3 regions of the Trichocoleus sp. FACHB-46 genome follow, and region 2 is predicted to be linked to each of the others. Evidence: predicted binding sites of a transcription regulator. Region 2 holds the regulator's gene; each other region holds the start of a gene.
The links. Region 2 encodes HrcA, which represses chaperone genes, less so after heat shock. Its sites were predicted from a motif close to ANTTAGCACTCNNNANTNNNGAGTGCTAANT; they were not measured.
Positions count from the first base shown of each region.

Region 1: groES (co-chaperone GroES) is a predicted target of HrcA. The motif match lies at 2,764-2,794, and genes of this name have one in related genera.
Region 3: groL (chaperonin GroEL) is a predicted target of HrcA. The motif match lies at 919-949, and genes of this name have one in related genera.

Region 1 covers NZ_JACJOD010000024.1:233,048-238,586, reverse strand. The annotation lists gene H6F72_RS14970 (hypothetical protein) at 58-396, shown strand; gene groL (chaperonin GroEL) at 523-2,163, opposite strand; gene groES (co-chaperone GroES) at 2,306-2,617, opposite strand; gene H6F72_RS14955 (hypothetical protein) at 3,409-4,371, shown strand; gene atpD (F0F1 ATP synthase subunit beta) at 4,709-5,539, shown strand, end outside.
Region 2 covers NZ_JACJOD010000030.1:313,562-319,100, forward strand. The annotation lists gene H6F72_RS17875 (GspE/PulE family protein) at 1-426, shown strand, start outside; gene H6F72_RS17880 (hypothetical protein) at 631-1,770, shown strand; gene H6F72_RS17885 (rhodanese-like domain-containing protein) at 1,882-2,238, shown strand; gene hrcA (heat-inducible transcriptional repressor HrcA) at 2,658-3,752, shown strand; gene coaE (dephospho-CoA kinase) at 3,868-4,653, shown strand; gene H6F72_RS17900 (TldD/PmbA family protein) at 4,725-5,539, opposite strand, start outside.
Region 3 covers NZ_JACJOD010000006.1:399,759-405,297, reverse strand. The annotation lists gene groL (chaperonin GroEL) at 1-891, opposite strand, end outside; gene H6F72_RS02085 (NAD-dependent epimerase/dehydratase family protein) at 997-1,818, opposite strand; gene H6F72_RS02080 (ATP-dependent Clp protease ATP-binding subunit) at 1,911-4,379, opposite strand; gene rimI (ribosomal protein S18-alanine N-acetyltransferase) at 4,591-5,205, opposite strand; gene lysA (diaminopimelate decarboxylase) at 5,308-5,539, shown strand, end outside.

The DNA of each region.
Region 1 (5,539 bases), on a different contig from region 2:
GGATTGCATGGGGTATTAATTGCCAAAGGCGCTCTTAGGAGTCAGAGGCAAGCAAAATTGAATAAAAAATGCCTGATCGGAGAACTTGCTTGTGCCAGTTTGCTGGTTGTGGCTAGTTTAATGATGTTGGCGTCTGCCGCGTTCTATAAAATACCCTTCTTCTCAACCCTCGCTCTTCTCTGGGGCTTGCTTTCAGCGGCGATCGCGACTCTTCCACTAGTCATTACAGGAGCGCTGAAGGTCATCACAGCGGTGAGGCAAAAGCGGGAGATGTGGCAGAGCGTATTGAAGTTGTTACTAAATTCTTTAGCGCTTCTAATTTATTTGGTGGCTCTAGCCTGGATAAGTATGTTCCTAGTCTTCCTCTTGTCCGGTGAGCCTTATATGGGTAACTAGCAGCCTAGCTTTGATGCGGGCGCTCGCGATCGCTTTAGTTGCTAAAAAGTGCAAAAGAAAAGGTAGGAGCGGCACATGACCAACTCCTACCCTTGAGACTAATTGACTTAAATGATTGGCGAAAGATTAGTAGTCGAAGTCGCCGCCACCCATGCCAGCACCAGCACCAGCAGGAGCGCCATCCTTAGGCTCAGGCTTGTCAACCACGATGCACTCGGTGGTTAGCACCATGCCAGCGATGGAAGCTGCGTTTTGCAGAGCAGAGCGGGTCACTTTCGCAGGGTCAACGATACCAGCTTCAAACATGTCAACGAATTCGTTAGTGGCGGCGTTGAAGCCCACGTTGAAGTCCTTCTCTTTGACGCGCTCAGCAATGACCGCACCGTTTTGGCCTGCGTTCTCAGCAATCCGCTTGAGGGGAGCAGCTAGGGCGCGAGCCACGATCAAAGCACCTGTGAGTTCTTCACCCTTGAGGTTGCCGTTTGCCCACTCTTCCAGTTGAGGAGAGAGGTGAGCCAAGGTGGTGCCACCACCAGGAACAATCCCTTCTTCTACCGCAGCTTTGGTTGCGTTGATCGCGTCTTCCAAGCGGAGTTTACGATCCTTCATTTCGGTTTCGGTTGCTGCGCCGACTTTGATGACTGCAACGCCACCTGCCAATTTAGCCAAACGCTCTTGCAGCTTCTCTTTGTCGTAAGAAGAATCAGTTTCTTCCATTTGACGGCGGATTTGCTCAACACGAGCTTTGACTTGAGCTTCGTTGCCTTCAGCGACGATGGTGGTGGTGTCTTTGGTCAAGGTGATGCGACGAGCGCGACCTAGGCTATCTAGCTTGGTGCTATCTAGTTTCAGACCTGCATCTTCGGTAATCAGTTGACCACCAGTTAGAACAGCGATGTCTTCGAGCATGGCCTTACGGCGATCGCCAAAGCCAGGAGCTTTAACAGCCGCAACGTTTAGAACACCACGTAGACGGTTCACAACCAAAGTTGCGAGCGCTTCTTTCTCAATGTCTTCTGCAATGATGACCAAGGGGCGACCAGCACGAGCCACTTGCTCTAGTACGGGCACCAAATCTTGCACCAAAGCGATTTTCTTGTCAGTGATCAAGATGAAAGGCTCATCTAGAACTGCTTCCATCCGCTCGGTGTCGGTGGCGAAGTAGGGAGAGATGTAGCCTTTGTCAAAGCGCATCCCTTCGGTGATTTCTAGTTCGGTGGTCATGGACTTCCCTTCTTCTAGGGAGATGACGCCTTCCTTGCCGACTTTATCCATTGCGTTGGCAATCATTTGACCAACTTCATCGTCGTTGCCCGCAGAGATGGCACCGACTTGAGCGATCGCCTTGGAATCTTCAACAGGGCGAGCGTGCTCTCTAATTCTGTCCACCAAGAAGCCTGTACCTTTGTCGATACCGCGCTTGAGGGAAATCGCATTGGAACCCGCAGCCACGTTCCGCAGACCTTCCTTGACGATGGCGTGAGCCAGCACGGTTGCAGTAGTGGTGCCATCACCCGCTGCGTCGTTGGTCTTAGAAGCAGCTTGGCGAATCAAGGAAACGCCAGTGTTCTCAACGTGATCTTCAAGTTCAATTTCTTTGGCGATCGTGACACCATCGTTGACGATTTGGGGTGCGCCAAACTTCTTCTCTAGAACTACGTTGCGGCCTTTGGGACCCAAGGTGACAGCCACGGCCTCAGCCAGGATGTCCATGCCTTTTTCTAGAGCACGACGAGCGTTTTCGTTGTAAATGATGCGCTTAGCCATAGGATTTAAGTTCAGTAATGAGGACAACGAATTAGATGGAATCTTGAAAGCTTTGGTGTTTAGCAATTAGCAATTAACTCGTGCCAGCCTTGGGGTGCAGCTTTGTTCAACCCTCAGCAGTTAATGGCTAATGATTTCTAAACTATGAAACAATCGCGAGAATATCTTTCTCAGAGAGCAATACGTACTCTTCGGTACCCAATTTGATGTCGGTCCCTGCATACTTGGAGTACAGTACTTTGTCACCAATTTGTACTTCGAGTTCCTGACGAGCACCATCGTCGTTACGCTTGCCAGGACCTACTTGGACAACTTCTCCAACCTGAGGCTTCTCCTTAGCGTTGTCAGGCAGAAGGATGCCACCTGCGGTTTTTTCTTCAGCCGCGCTGACTTTAACAAATACGCGATCGCCCAAAGGCTTAACGGTAGAAACGCTCAGAGATACAGCTGCCATAAAAAATTCTCCACACTACAGGTTTAGATCCAGTTCAATTTCGGCAGGCCCAGTCTAGTCAAGCCAAACCTGAAATGTCGTAACCCATGCTGTAGCACTAAGCTTTTGTCCACAGTCACAGGTCGATCTGATCCGGGGGATTGAGGCGTTAGCACTCTCCATCCCTGAGTGCTAATCTACCCAAGGTCAGATACGATTGCAACTGATTCGGCTGTACGGGTTCCCGAACTTAAAATTTGTTGCTGGTTGCAGTCTTACCGATAGGCGATCGCTACTATCGCTGTATCTATTACGTTTCGAGCTGATGCACTCAAAGCGATCGTGCTGCTTTTAGCCTCTTAATCTTGCTCTTGACTTAAAGACGGGCAAAATTAAATTTTGTATCAAGCCCTACATACCGTGTTTTTACTGGCTGATTCAGAAATCCAGTCCTGAATATTTGTATAGGTCTGAATGATCAAAAATTAGGTTTCAGCCTTGTAGTCTTAGCTACCAAAGCTTTTTATCCAACCTAAGCTTAAATTCATTCACCCTTTACAATCAGAGTTGGAATGTATTTTTTTGGATAATTCTACGTAGGGACACTAGGGCTCTTAAATCAGGACATGCCAACTTAACATTGGAAGTTCGGTTTAGAGTTTGTACTTGCGATCGCAACCTAAGCAGATTCAGTTGATCTACAGTTAGTTGGTTTAGCCACAGTTAGTTATAGCTTTCCTAGCCAGCTTTACCCAGTCGCGGAAAGAGTTCGGTTGGGCCACTTCCAACCCCATCATGCATTTTCGAGAACCATGAATTTTATGGGGATCTCTACAGGTACAGCCCTTCAATCTCTATTCCTAGCACTAGCGCTAGCAACGGGCTTTGGTTCTGATGCTCAGGCAACTTTACTATTCGACCGGGGACTACCCAACGAAAACATCAATAATACAGCTCCCAATCATCCTGCCTTTGATCCAGACCGTAGCAATATTACTTGGGGATTCGCCGATCGCATAGGCTCTGGCTACTCTTACCCCTTGGGCGACGACTTTTCGTTTGGCATCGCAGGACAAAAGTATTTGGTTGACACCTTGCGAGTGTGGGCAGTGATTGGAGTTGCGAATACAGCAGCAACGATTCCTAATAACTTCTGGCAGAACTTCACCTTATGGGGTGGTCAGGTAGACTCAGGAGCAGCTGGATTGAGCGCAGTCCACAGTGGACCAACCAATGGTTCTGATCCCCGGATCAAGATTTCTCAAGTCACCTATGTGGATGGTGAAAACTATTGGGCAGAACCAGTTCAGCTATACCGTAAGATTTGGCAAATAGATTTTACGGGTCTCAATTGGGCGATTGAGGGAGGCCAACTGTACCAGTTCTTTGTCGATGGCAATGGCTTTACTAGCCTAGACACTTGGAATGTCTTTCCTGTCCTTCATGCATCCAATGCTGCTTTAAGTGGCTCTCCCTCAGCCGGGGCAGATGATTTCTATCGGCTACTGCGGATTAAACAGGGTACGCCAGATTATGTTGGCACCTGGAACTCTAATAACCTGGGTCTACCGGGAACTTATGGCGCTAGTGGGTTATCAGGGCGGGGTGGCTGGAACAAGTCATCAGATATCAATGTGCAAATCTATGGCAACCTCTTTCCAACGACCAACCCAACTGTAATTCCTGAATCCAGCTCTGTTAGCAGTTTGCTGGGATTGGGCGTATTGGGAATCGGAGCTTGGCTGAGGGGGCGGAAGCGCGATCGCCAACCCTAAACTTAATCCTCGTTATTGAACCCTGTTGCTAACCACTGTTACCAAACAATCGCTTCTGTAACTCCATCCCGCTCTCGATCAGAATTTGATCCTGACCGTTGCAGAGCGATCGCGTTTACAACTTCAATTTTGATATAGCAATCCCACTTGGTTTGTGAAGAGTGTACCTCTCACAATCCGATAAACTTATGAAGCATTTAGGACGGCTATAGAAGTGTGAAACTGAGTCCAACTTCAAAAAGATTTACGATTCCCCTTCAGTGATAAGCTGGAGGATGGCGACTTTTAAGACTGTCCTTAAGTACTCGAAATAGCTGTTCACAACATAGGCGCGAGCATGGTCACCACGGCAGAAAAGACAAATGTTGGTTACGTTTCCCAAGTCATCGGTCCCGTTTTAGACGTTAGATTTCCTAACGGTAAGATGCCGAGGATCTATAACGCTTTAAAGATCGAAGGTAAAAATGCAGCGGGACAAGACGTTGCTATTACTTGCGAAGTGCAGCAGCTTCTAGGCGACAACCAAGTTCGTGCCGTCGCCATGAGTTCCACCGATGGCTTGGTGCGTGGAATGGAAGCCGTTGACACAGGCGCTCCCATCAGCGTGCCCGTCGGTGCTCCTACCCTAGGCCGAATTTTTAACGTGCTGGGTGAGCCCATCGACAACAAAGGCCCAGTTGATACTCAAGAAACTTTCCCCATCCACCGTGCCGCTCCCAAGTTAACCGACTTGGAGACAACACCCTCCGTATTTGAAACCGGAATCAAAGTGATCGACCTGCTGACCCCTTACCGTCGGGGTGGCAAGATTGGTCTATTTGGTGGTGCTGGTGTAGGCAAGACCGTCATCATGATGGAATTGATCAACAACATCGCTACCCAGCACGGGGGAGTCTCCGTATTTGGTGGTGTAGGCGAGCGCACCCGCGAAGGGAACGACCTCTACAACGAAATGATGGAATCCGGGGTTATCAAGAAGGACAACCTCAACGATTCTAAGATTGCTCTTGTGTATGGTCAGATGAACGAGCCACCCGGAGCTAGAATGCGGGTTGGTCTGACTGCTCTGACGATGGCTGAGTATTTCCGCGATGTCAACAAGCAAGACGTACTGTTGTTCATCGACAATATTTTCCGTTTCGTTCAAGCGGGTTCTGAAGTATCCGCG
Region 2 (5,539 bases):
ATTGTGGCTCAGCGCTTGGTACGCCGAATCTGCCCTCACTGTGCTGAACCTTATACCCCTACAGAATCAGACTTGAAAGTGCTCGGCTTAAACCTAGAAGAAGCCACCCCAGAGTTATGGCGTAAGGGCCGAGGCTGCTCAAAATGCTTTAACTCTGGTTTTCTGGGCCGAGAGGCAATTATTGAGTTGCTAGATGTGGATGATACGGTGCGGCAAATCATTTATGAAGGAACGATGACCCAACTGCACCGTCACCTCAGCGAAATCAATTTTGCTTCCTTCCGCGTTGCTGCGATCGAAAAAGTGACTACAGGAGTGACAACAATTACCGAAGTGCTGCGGGTTCTACCTCATAGTGCTTTGTACCGTAAGACTACAGCTCGACCCCAAATGAGCCATATGAAGTTGATTAATGCCACTTCCTAAGCAGAGCCTTACCCAGCTTGCCTCCGTTTTCGGTCAAGACTTGCCTCTAGAGCTAGATTTCCAAAATTCCGTACTTTGGCTTGGTTTGCACTAGTTACACAATCTAAAAAAAATCTGTAAAGGCTTGATAAAACAGATATGCCTGTGTCTTTTTATGCTGGGATAGTTGGGTAGGATAGTCCCAAGTATTAGAGGCGATCGCAAATGATGGGGTTGAGTTCTGTTAGTACTCTGGACAGCAGCCCGCTCAATTCGAGCCGCAACGTTGCAAGTTGGGTTCAGGAACTCCAAAAGGCCGACCAAACGTTCTACAACATGATGACGTTGGAGATTTGGTCCCTGGCTCAGACGATGGATGAGATCCAGCCTGGCTTCTGGGCAGACTACATGCGTAACCGCCAAACCATTGTGCAGCAATACATCAAAGAGCGTCGCCGCCAAGACCCCAAGCTCAACCATCCCTCTCTACATAAGTCTGCCAGCACCCGCAAACGCTCTCCTTTTGGTTGGGCTACCGAGAAGCCTGTTCCAGAAATAGCTGGACAAAGAGTTACTGCTTTTTCCGAAACTTTAGAGCGAGATTTGCCCAAGGTGACCCCTCGTTCGGTTCGTCCTTTACGTGCAGAACCACCCGTTGATGAATCCGCTACTCTCAGCGATCTAGTGCTCATTGACGTATTTGAAGAAGCTGAGTCAGGGACTTCTCCATTGGCTAACCAACCCAGCGTTATAGAAGCTGAGGCATCTATCTCTCCGTTGCCTGGCCCCTTGCCTGGCCTGGCTCAAGCTCCTGCATCTGCTTTGACCAAAGCTTCAAGAGAAACCACGATGCAAAGCAGGGCTGTATGGTCAGCATCACCTACGCCCACTCGTAGAACGCCAGCAGTTGACTTAGTAAAACTACCTCATTTAATGCGCTTTCCAGTTGTGAAGGTTGCGCCTACCTTGGTCCCCCCGCAAGCTGCCGGAAACTTAGCAACCACAGTCGTTGCATGCTGGCTAACCCGGAATTTTTTGGTGCAGGCACCCTATCAAGAGGGGCCTTTGGGGGTATCAAAACGCTGCGATCGCATTACCTTAGAACCAGGACAAACCATCGTTTGTCAATTGGGTTTTCAACTAAAGGGCTTGACTTCTGCGGTGCAAGTCCAGCTAGTCAAAGCGCTCCGCAGCCAACATCAACTAACCGTGGCTTGGTTTGAACCAACGGCACAAACCAATGAAGCTGGAGCCGTAGAAACTCCTGAAGTCATGGTGCAGCTCACCAATCGGGGAACGCAACCTTGTTCACTACAAGCTGGGCAAGCGTTCTGTCGCTTAGAATTCCTCTGCTCTACGAGTTAAGTATTGAGTCGTCATTAGCACCTGGTAGTACTGAGCTGACAAGAGTGCTCTAAACCCAGATAAAATCAGTTTAGAGTCTATGGCTGAGCAATCCAGCAAGCGGGCAATTTCATGACCAACCAATCTACGAATCCAGCTTTTACTCAAATGAGCGTTGAGGAACTGGCAAAACGTTTAGCAACACCTGAGGGCTTGCAGTTGGTTGATGTACGAGAACCGCAAGAAGTTGCGATCGCCAACATCTCCGGCTTTACTAATTTGCCACTCAGTGAATATGCAGCTTGGTCAGAGCAAGTACAGGCCCGCTTCGACCCCCAGGCAGAAACGATTGTGCTTTGCCATCACGGGATGCGATCGGCACAGATGTGTCAATGGTTAGCTAGCCAAGGCTTTACCAATGTCAAGAATGTTGAGGGTGGCATCGAAGCATACGCTGTTTTAGTTGATTCATCAATTCCACGTTACTAGCGTTCTGGGTTATGAGTCGTTGCTCTTCATTGCAAGTGCTAGCTGTAACACGACAACTACTTGGTTAGGAACTTAGGCTGCTGAATTGAGGACTAATAGACTATAGTCACTGAGTAGAAGCTGGAAGCGATCGCAGCTAGTAGGATCTTCCAAGGCCTCAGGAAGATGGTTATTTTTGCTACTACTGACGGAGCAGTCCGAAAGAGACAATCAAGCATCTGCTATGTTGGTGGCATCCCAGTACCAATCAGAGTCTAGTCACTACTCGGATCGTCAGTTTAATCACTGGTTCTAAGGTTCTCAACCAAGACGGGAAAGACGGGAGACTAACAGTAAATCCCTTTTTGTAGGCCTTCTTAACTTAATCATTTATTTTTTGACAATTTTTTGAAGCTCAGTTAAATTCAGCTACCGATCTCATGCCTGTACAAGTGAATCTCACCGATCGACAGCAACGGGTTCTTTGGGCAACCGTCCGTCACTACATTGCGACCGCAGAACCTGTGGGTTCAAAAGCTTTGGTAGAAGAATATAACCTGAGTGTCAGCCCAGCCACGATTCGCAGCGCGATGGGGTATTTAGAAAAGGCGGGGCTGCTTTATCAACCCCATACGTCAGCAGGGCGGATTCCTTCCGATTCTGGTTATCGCATTTATGTTGACCAGTTAATTACTCCTTCCGAGACTTTGGCTCGCCAAGTCGATCAACTGTTTAGCGATCGCCTGAACTCGGATAGCTGGAGTTTTGAAGCTTTGCTCCGAGGCGCGGCCCAAATTTTAGCAACCCTGAGTGGTTACGTGACTTTGGTGACGATGCCTCAGACCAATATGGCTCGACTGCGCCATTTGCAAATTGTGCAAATTGAGCCGAGGCAGGTGATGCTGATTGTGGTGACGGATGCTTATGAAACCCAATCGGTTTTGATGGAACTGCCTCAAGCTGACTCAGCCCAAAATCAAGTGGAGGCCTTGGCAGACCCGGAATTGGTTGAGCGAGAGTTGCAAATTTTATCCAATTTCTTGAATCATCAACTGCGGGGGCGATCGCTGGCGGAATTGCCTTCGCTGGACTGGAGCGAGCTGGGCCGAGAATTTGAACAATACGCAGATGGTTTGCGAGCTTCACTAGCTGATTTGATGCGGCGAACTCAATCACCGCGCACAACCCAAATTTTGGTCAGTGGCGTTTCAGAGGTGTTGCGCCATCCAGAATTTTCGGAATTGCAACAGATTCAAACTATTATTCACCTACTAGAGGAAGAACAAGACCAACTGTGGCCTTTAATTTTTGAATATCCTGATTCTGAGTCCTTGGGCAAGCGAGCGACGGTGCGGATTGGAGCGGAAAATCGGTTAGAACCAATTCGTACTTGTACGCTGATTTCTGCCACCTATCGCCGAGGCACAGTTCCCGTTGGTAGTGTGGGAGTCTTGGGCCCGACTCGCATGGTGTATGAAAATGCGATCGCGATGGTAGAAGCGGCAGCTGATTTTCTCTCTGAAACTTTAAGCTAATTGAAAGCCAAACTTTTATTCTTCTAGGTAATCACACTTGTTAAAATTTCCTAGAGTGCTGATCCACGGCTCGAAAAGCCTTTAATCAACCATTTTGCATAAACGGGTTCACGATATGAGTCAAAGCTTAAACACCCTTCGTGAACAGCGCGGCTCTACAGATCTAAAGCTGACCCAGCTATCTGCTTCCCAGACCCCAAGCCATGACCAACGGGTAATTGGTTTGACTGGGGGAATTGGGATGGGCAAAACGACCGTTTCTGACTATCTATCTTCTGCTTATCAGCTACCCATTTTGGATGCCGATTTGTACGCTAGAGAAGCGGTTGGTCCAGACTCAGATGTGTTTCAAGAAATTGTTGAACGTTATGGCGTTGGTATCCTATTGGCCAATGGAGACCTTGATCGTCGCCGCCTAGGTAAGATTATCTTTAGTAGCTCTGCCGAGCGATTGTGGTTGGAACAGCGCATTCATCCGTATGTGCGCGATCGCATGGAGTCGCAAATGCAAGCCCTACCCGCAGAAGCTTACCCCACAGTGGTCCTGGTAGTACCTTTGCTGTTTGAAGCCCGCATGACCGATCTGGTCACTGAGGTGTGGGTGATTCAGTGTGCGTCAGTTCAGCAAGTTGAGCGTTTACTAGAACGAGATGCCAAAACTTCCCCAGAAGGCGATCGCCTGAGCCTAGAGCAAGTGCAAGCCAGAATCAATAGCCAGATGGCGATTGAGAAAAAGATAGCTTGTGCTCATGTCGTGCTGCATAACTCCTCAACTTTGGACGATTTACTAAGTCAGGTCGATCAAGCGATCGCAGGAACCCGGCAAGCTCCTCAAGCGGATGCCTCACCACCAGCATCTAGACAAGCATCTCAAGGGAAATCCGGACTGTTGCAGCCATAATCCCTTTTGGAGCATCCGCTTCAACTGAAAATCTGCAAGCTTGAGCGCGAAAACGTCCTACTAATGCTAGGTTATTCCTCTTCGACTGCTTCGCCACCTACAACCACGTTGCGTAGGCGCAAGCTAGGGCCTCCACAGCCTACAGGCAGACCGCCTTGGCCTCCTTTTCCGCAGCCACCCGATTCATCCCAATAGAAGTCGTCTCCGATCGCCTCAATGTCTGCTAGTGTCGTGAACACATTGCCAGAGAGGGTAACGTCTCTGACAGGTTCGGCAATTTCGCCGTTCCGAATCATCCAGGCTTCCCCTGCCGTAAACGTAAACATCTCTCCATTCGTCATGCCACCTAACCAGTTGCGGGCATAAACACCTTCTTTGATGCCTTGGAAGAGGTCGGCAACGGGAGTTTTACCGCGCTCAATCCAAGTATTGGTCATGCGGACAATTGGGGGGTAGTGGTAGTTAAGGCAGCGAGCATTCCCGGTAGGAGCTTCGCCCAGCTTGCCCGCAGTCTCACGCGAATGCAGCCGTCCTACCAAAACACCATCCTGAATCAACTGCGTGGTGGTTGCGGGGGTGCCTTCGTCATCGTAGAAGTAGCTGCCTCGATGTCCTGGCGGCTGGGCTCCATCAAAAATTTGCAGCTCTGGTGACCCAAACCGTCGCCCTAGGGTCATGACTTCTAGAATGTCAGGATTTTCGTAGGCCATATCCGCTTCCGAAAGATGCCCAAAGGCTTCATGGACAAACAATCCTGACAGAATCGGGTCGATCACAACGGTGTAGGTGCCGCCTTTTACAGGTTGCAACGCTAAAGCATCTACTGCACGTTGCGCGGCGCTACGAACTTGAGCATCTAGCCCTAACAAGTCTTCATAACCCCGGC
Region 3 (5,539 bases), on a different contig from region 2:
CTGACCACCCGTTACCACGGCAATATCTTGCAACATGGCTTTGCGGCGTTCACCAAAGCTGGGAGCTTTTACAGCAGCAGCATTCAAGACACCCCGCATTTTGTTGACCACCAAGGTAGCGAGGGCTTCTCCCTCAATGTCCTCAGCAATAATCAATAGCGGCTGACCAGAGCGTGCAACTTTCTCCAGAACAGGCACTAGCTCTTGGATGGAACCAATTTTCTTGTCTGTGATCAAAATGCGGGCGTTTTCATAGTCCACCAGCATCCGTTCGCCATCGGTGACGAAGTAAGGGGAAATATAGCCCCGGTCGAACTGCATCCCTTCTACGACTTCGAGTTCGGTAGACAAGGACTTCGATTCTTCTACGGTGATTACGCCATCTTTGCCCACCCGGTTCATGGCTTCGGCAATCATGGCTCCTACTTCTTCATCACCACCCGAAGAAACAGTGGCGACTTGAGCGATTGCGTCTCCTTCAACGGGTCTCGCGACCGCTCTGATTTCTTCTGCTAAGAGAGCTACTACCTTTTCGATACCCCGGCGGAGGCTCACCGGATTAGTACCCGCAGCCACATTCTTTAAGCCTTCTCGAATCAGAGCTTGGGCTAGCACTGTGGCAGTCGTGGTGCCATCTCCAGCAATATCCTTGGTTTTGGAAGCCACTTCCCGAATTAGTTGGGCTCCCGTTTGCTCTAGGGGATCTTCGAGTTCAATTTCTTTCGCGATCGTGACACCGTCATTGACGATCTGAGGTGCCCCGTACTTTTTCTCTAGCACCACGTTGCGGCCTTTGGGCCCTAGAGTAATCCGAACGGCATCTGCTAACGCATTCACACCTCGTTCTAACGCTCGCCGAGATTCTTCGCTGAATGCAACAATTTTTGCCATATTTCGTTCCCTACGCTTCCAACTAGAATTTAGCACTCTATCGGAATGAGTGCTAAACCGATCGTGCTCTTTGTAGTAATAAGCAGGGTTAAACCAGCGATCGCCTTACACTTGCAATTCAGGATGGATGAATTGGTATCCCGCAGTTTTGAGCTTTTGGTTAGATACCTTCGCATTGTAGGAGCGAGCACTGGGTTGCGATTCGTCCCAATTTACAGGAGCTAGGTTGTAGCGCTGACACACCTGCTCAATCAGTTCTCGACTGGTTAGCGTCACTTCTTGCACCAGATTATAAACTCCCTGGAGTTGGTGCTCTTGGGCAAAGGCGATCGCGCCCACGATGTCATCTAGGTGAATCCAATTACTCGGCTCTGCCCCTGTTCCCGGTCGAGTCGTGCCCGCCGCTCGCCCAAAAATTCGCTGGAGTTCTCGTCCTGGCCCATAAATACCGCCTAGCCGCAGTACACAAACCTTGAGTTGAGAATTCGCAGCGTTGAGCAATACCTGTTCAGTTTCCGCCAGGATTTCACCGTTGCGGTTGGCAGGTTTAACGGGTGAGGTTTCATCTACCCAATTGCCCTGCTGGTCACCATAAACGGCATAGCTCCCTGTGTAAATGAGCTGCTGTACGCTCGGCGTTTGGGCCAAAACTTTAGTCAGGGTTTTAGCGGTGTGCAGATAAGTTTCTTCATAGCTGTTAGGGCTACGCGCCCCCACACTCAGCAGCACGACTTGTTGATCCGTTAAAGCCTCAGCTAGTGAGGTTTCATCATTGCCTTGGGCTAAAACGGCATGGTCTGCGATCGCCTCCAGTTCTGACAAACGCGGCACGCTGGTTGTGGTAGCCGTGACAGTCCAGCCCACTTGCTGCCAATGTCGAGCGGTTGCCATCCCGACATACCCACAGCCAATAATTGCAACTTTCACAGATCCTCCTTTCTTCTTCAGCAAACACAAAAAAACGGTAGAGGATTTAACGCTCTACCGCTTAAGTATTAGTTATTTCTCGGAACTAAAGGCTATTCAGCCGCTTGAGGCAGTAGCTCGCGCTTCTCACCTTTCAGCACCTTCACCTGACCCTCATCTACATCCATAACGGCGGTGTCGCCATCCTGTATTCGGCCAGAGAGGATTTCTTCAGCGAGGCTATCTTCCAACAACCGCATGATGGCTCGACGTAACGGTCTAGCACCATAGCTGGGGTTGTAACCTTCTTCCACTAACCGATCCTTGAACCGCTCAGTGACTTCCAGCGTGATGCCTTGCTCGCCGAGACGGCGGAAGACCTCGTTCAACATGATGTCCGCGATTTCCTTGACTTCGTCCTTCGTCAGTTGACGGAAGACAATAATCTCGTCAAGACGGTTGAGGAATTCTGGACGGAAGTACTGTTTCAGTTCTTCGTTGACCAGCGAGCGGATGCGGTTGTACTGAGAATCAGCCTGGCTCTCTGCCGAGAACTCAAAGCCAAGACCACCGCCACCCTTCTCAATCACCTTGGAACCGATGTTGGAGGTCATGATCAGCAGCGTGTTCTTGAAGTCTACTGTGCGGCCCTTGGCATCGGTCAGGCGACCATCTTCCAAGATTTGCAACAGCATGTTAAACACGTCGGGGTGGGCTTTCTCGATTTCATCGAACAGCACCACTGTGTAAGGCCGACGACGGACTGCTTCGGTCAGCTGACCGCCTTCGTTATAGCCAACGTAGCCCGGAGGCGAACCGATTAGCTTGGAAACGGTATGACGCTCCATGTATTCCGACATGTCAAGACGGATCATGGCATCTTCGGAACCAAAGAAGTAAGCTGCCAACGACTTGGTCAACTCAGTCTTACCAACCCCGGTAGGACCAGAGAAGATAAAGCTAGCGATCGGGCGGTTGGGGTTCTTCAAGCCAACTCGTGCTCGACGAATGGCACGAGACACAGCCTTAACCGCTTCGTCCTGTCCAATTAAGCGCCCATGCAAGGTGTCTTCCATGTGGAGCAGCTTTTCAGACTCAGACTCGGTGAGCTTGTTCACAGGGACACCTGTCCAAGAAGCCACGATATGAGCAATGTCTTCTTCATCCACCATTGGAGAAGCATCTTCATTGCCAGGTTCAGCCTTCTTGGTTTGAGCGATCGACCGGATTTCAGTTTTGATTTCCATTTCGCGATCGCGCAACTCACCCGCTCGATCAAAGTCCTGTGCCCGCACTGCATCATCTTTCTCTTTCAGAACTTGACGAAGTTCCTTATCGAGTTCTTTAGCAGCAGGAGGTAATTGCGAGTTAAGTAAACGGACTCTAGAGCCCGCCTCATCAATCAAGTCAATTGCCTTGTCAGGCAGGAAGCGATCGGAAATGTAGCGATCCGACAGCTTAGCCGCAGCGTCTAAGGCAGCATCAGAAATTTTTAGCTTATGGTGCTGTTCGTAGCGCTCACGCAAACCGCGTAGGATTTCGATGGTTTCATCCACGCTGGGTTCACCCACCATCACAGGCTGGAAGCGACGCTCTAGCGCAGCATCCCGCTCAATGTGCTTGCGGTATTCATCCAAGGTGGTAGCACCAATACATTGCAGCTCACCTCTAGCTAAGGCAGGTTTGAGGATGTTGGCTGCGTCGATCGCGCCTTCAGCCGCCCCTGCACCAATCAAGGTGTGAACTTCATCGATTACCAGGATGACATTTCCGGCAGAACGGATTTCATCCATGATTTTCTTCAAGCGTTCTTCAAACTCACCTCGATACTTGGTGCCTGCTACCAGCAAACCAATATCGAGTGTAACCACACGCTTGTCTTCCAGAATGTCTGGAATATCGTTGTTAGCGATGCGCTGGGCCAAACCTTCGGCGATCGCCGTCTTACCGACCCCTGGCTCCCCAATCAAGACTGGGTTGTTTTTGGTCCGACGGCCCAAGATTTGGATGACGCGCTCAATCTCTTTCTGACGACCTACAACGGGATCGAGCTTTCCTTCCGCTGCCATTTGGGTCAGGTTAGAGCCAAATTCATCCAGGGTAGGAGTCTTCGTCCGACCGCCCCCTGGCGTGGTTGAAACTTCTGCGGTTTCACCCAACATACGGATGACTTGTGTCCGTACCTTGGAGAGGTCAACTCCAAGATTTTCCAGCACTCTAGCTGCAACGCCTTCGCCCTCCCGAATCAGACCTAAGAGCAGGTGTTCGGTGCCAATGTAGTTGTGTCCCAACTGCCGAGCTTCTTCCAAGGACAGTTCTAAGACACGTTTGGCGCGAGGAGTGAACGGAATTTCTACAGCAACGAAGCCAGAACCTCGACCAATGATTTTTTCTACTTCAATCCGAGCGTCTTTGAGATTGACACCCATAGACTTCAGTACTTTGGCGGCGACGCCGGTCCCTTCTCCAATTAGACCCAGGAGGATCTGTTCTGTACCTACAAAGTTGTGCCCAAGGCGGCGAGCCTCTTCTTGGGCCAACATAATTACCTTAATGGCTTTCTCTGTAAAGCGTTCAAACATGGCGTGTATCCATCACCTGCTGCGTTGCCGGTACGCTGATTTTAGCATAGGGAAATTTTGCTGCTATCATCCGCAAGATAGCAGCAATACAGACCGAGCGATCCCAATTCAAGGTGGCGATCGCTGAAGTTTTTGAATATTTACTTCCGAAGGGAGATTTTGGACAAAGATTTGTTACAAAGTCAAGGGGTAAGCCCCAAGTTCTTCAAGCTCAAGGATTGCCCAGTCCCCGCAAGTGCCAACCTGCTTGGTGTAGCCGAGCCTGAACCTGAGCTTGCCAATCTATAAGTGCTTGACCAAACTCAGGTGATTGTAGCCCACCACGCCACAAAATCAAGGCATCTTCCCCGGTTTCTTCGTAATAACGCCGTCGCCGCCCTGCTTCTTGGAAGCCAAACTTCTCATAAAGTAACAATGCAGGTTGATTAGAGGCGCGAACTTCTAGAGTGGCTCGATCTAAACCTCGTTGTCGCGCTTTTTTAAGGAGCGCATACAAGAGAGTTTGGCCCAGTCCTTGAGCTTGATAGTTAGGATGCACCGCTACGATGGTGATGTGAGCTTCATCGACGATCGCCCAAAAGCACCCCAAACCAACTAGTGGAGCAGCAGGATCATCTTTAGACCCCAGTTCTATAGGCTCTATAGGCTGTTTCTCTAAAGTTTGGTGAGCTTGGCTGGTTTGCAGGACTAATAATTCACTGTTTGGGCTCTCTAGTTCTCTTCGATAACCCTCCAAAGTCCATAGGCCCCCGAAACACAACTGATCGAGGACTAGAGTGGCGGGCAACAATTCTGGAGTTAATGATTGGAGATCCAGGAAATTCACGAGAAGTCTGGGTCGAAAGCTCTGGATGCACAGCCCTCAATTGTACACTGAGAAACAAGACGCACTCACGCCTGTCAACTAACCAAGGACAACTATTACGCAATGGTATCGACTTACTCTGTGGAGGTTCAGAACTCTGGCCGTCAGTATTTACCTGCCCCTGGAGATGCTGCGGCAACCCGATCCCCAAACCAATTCCTTTTGCCCCTGACCGCTCAAGTCAATGGGCAGGATCACTTGGAAGTTGGGGGTTGTGACGTTACGGAACTGGTGCAGCAGTTTGGTTCGCCACTGTACGTTGTGGATGAAGAAACGCTACGCACAACCTGCCGCC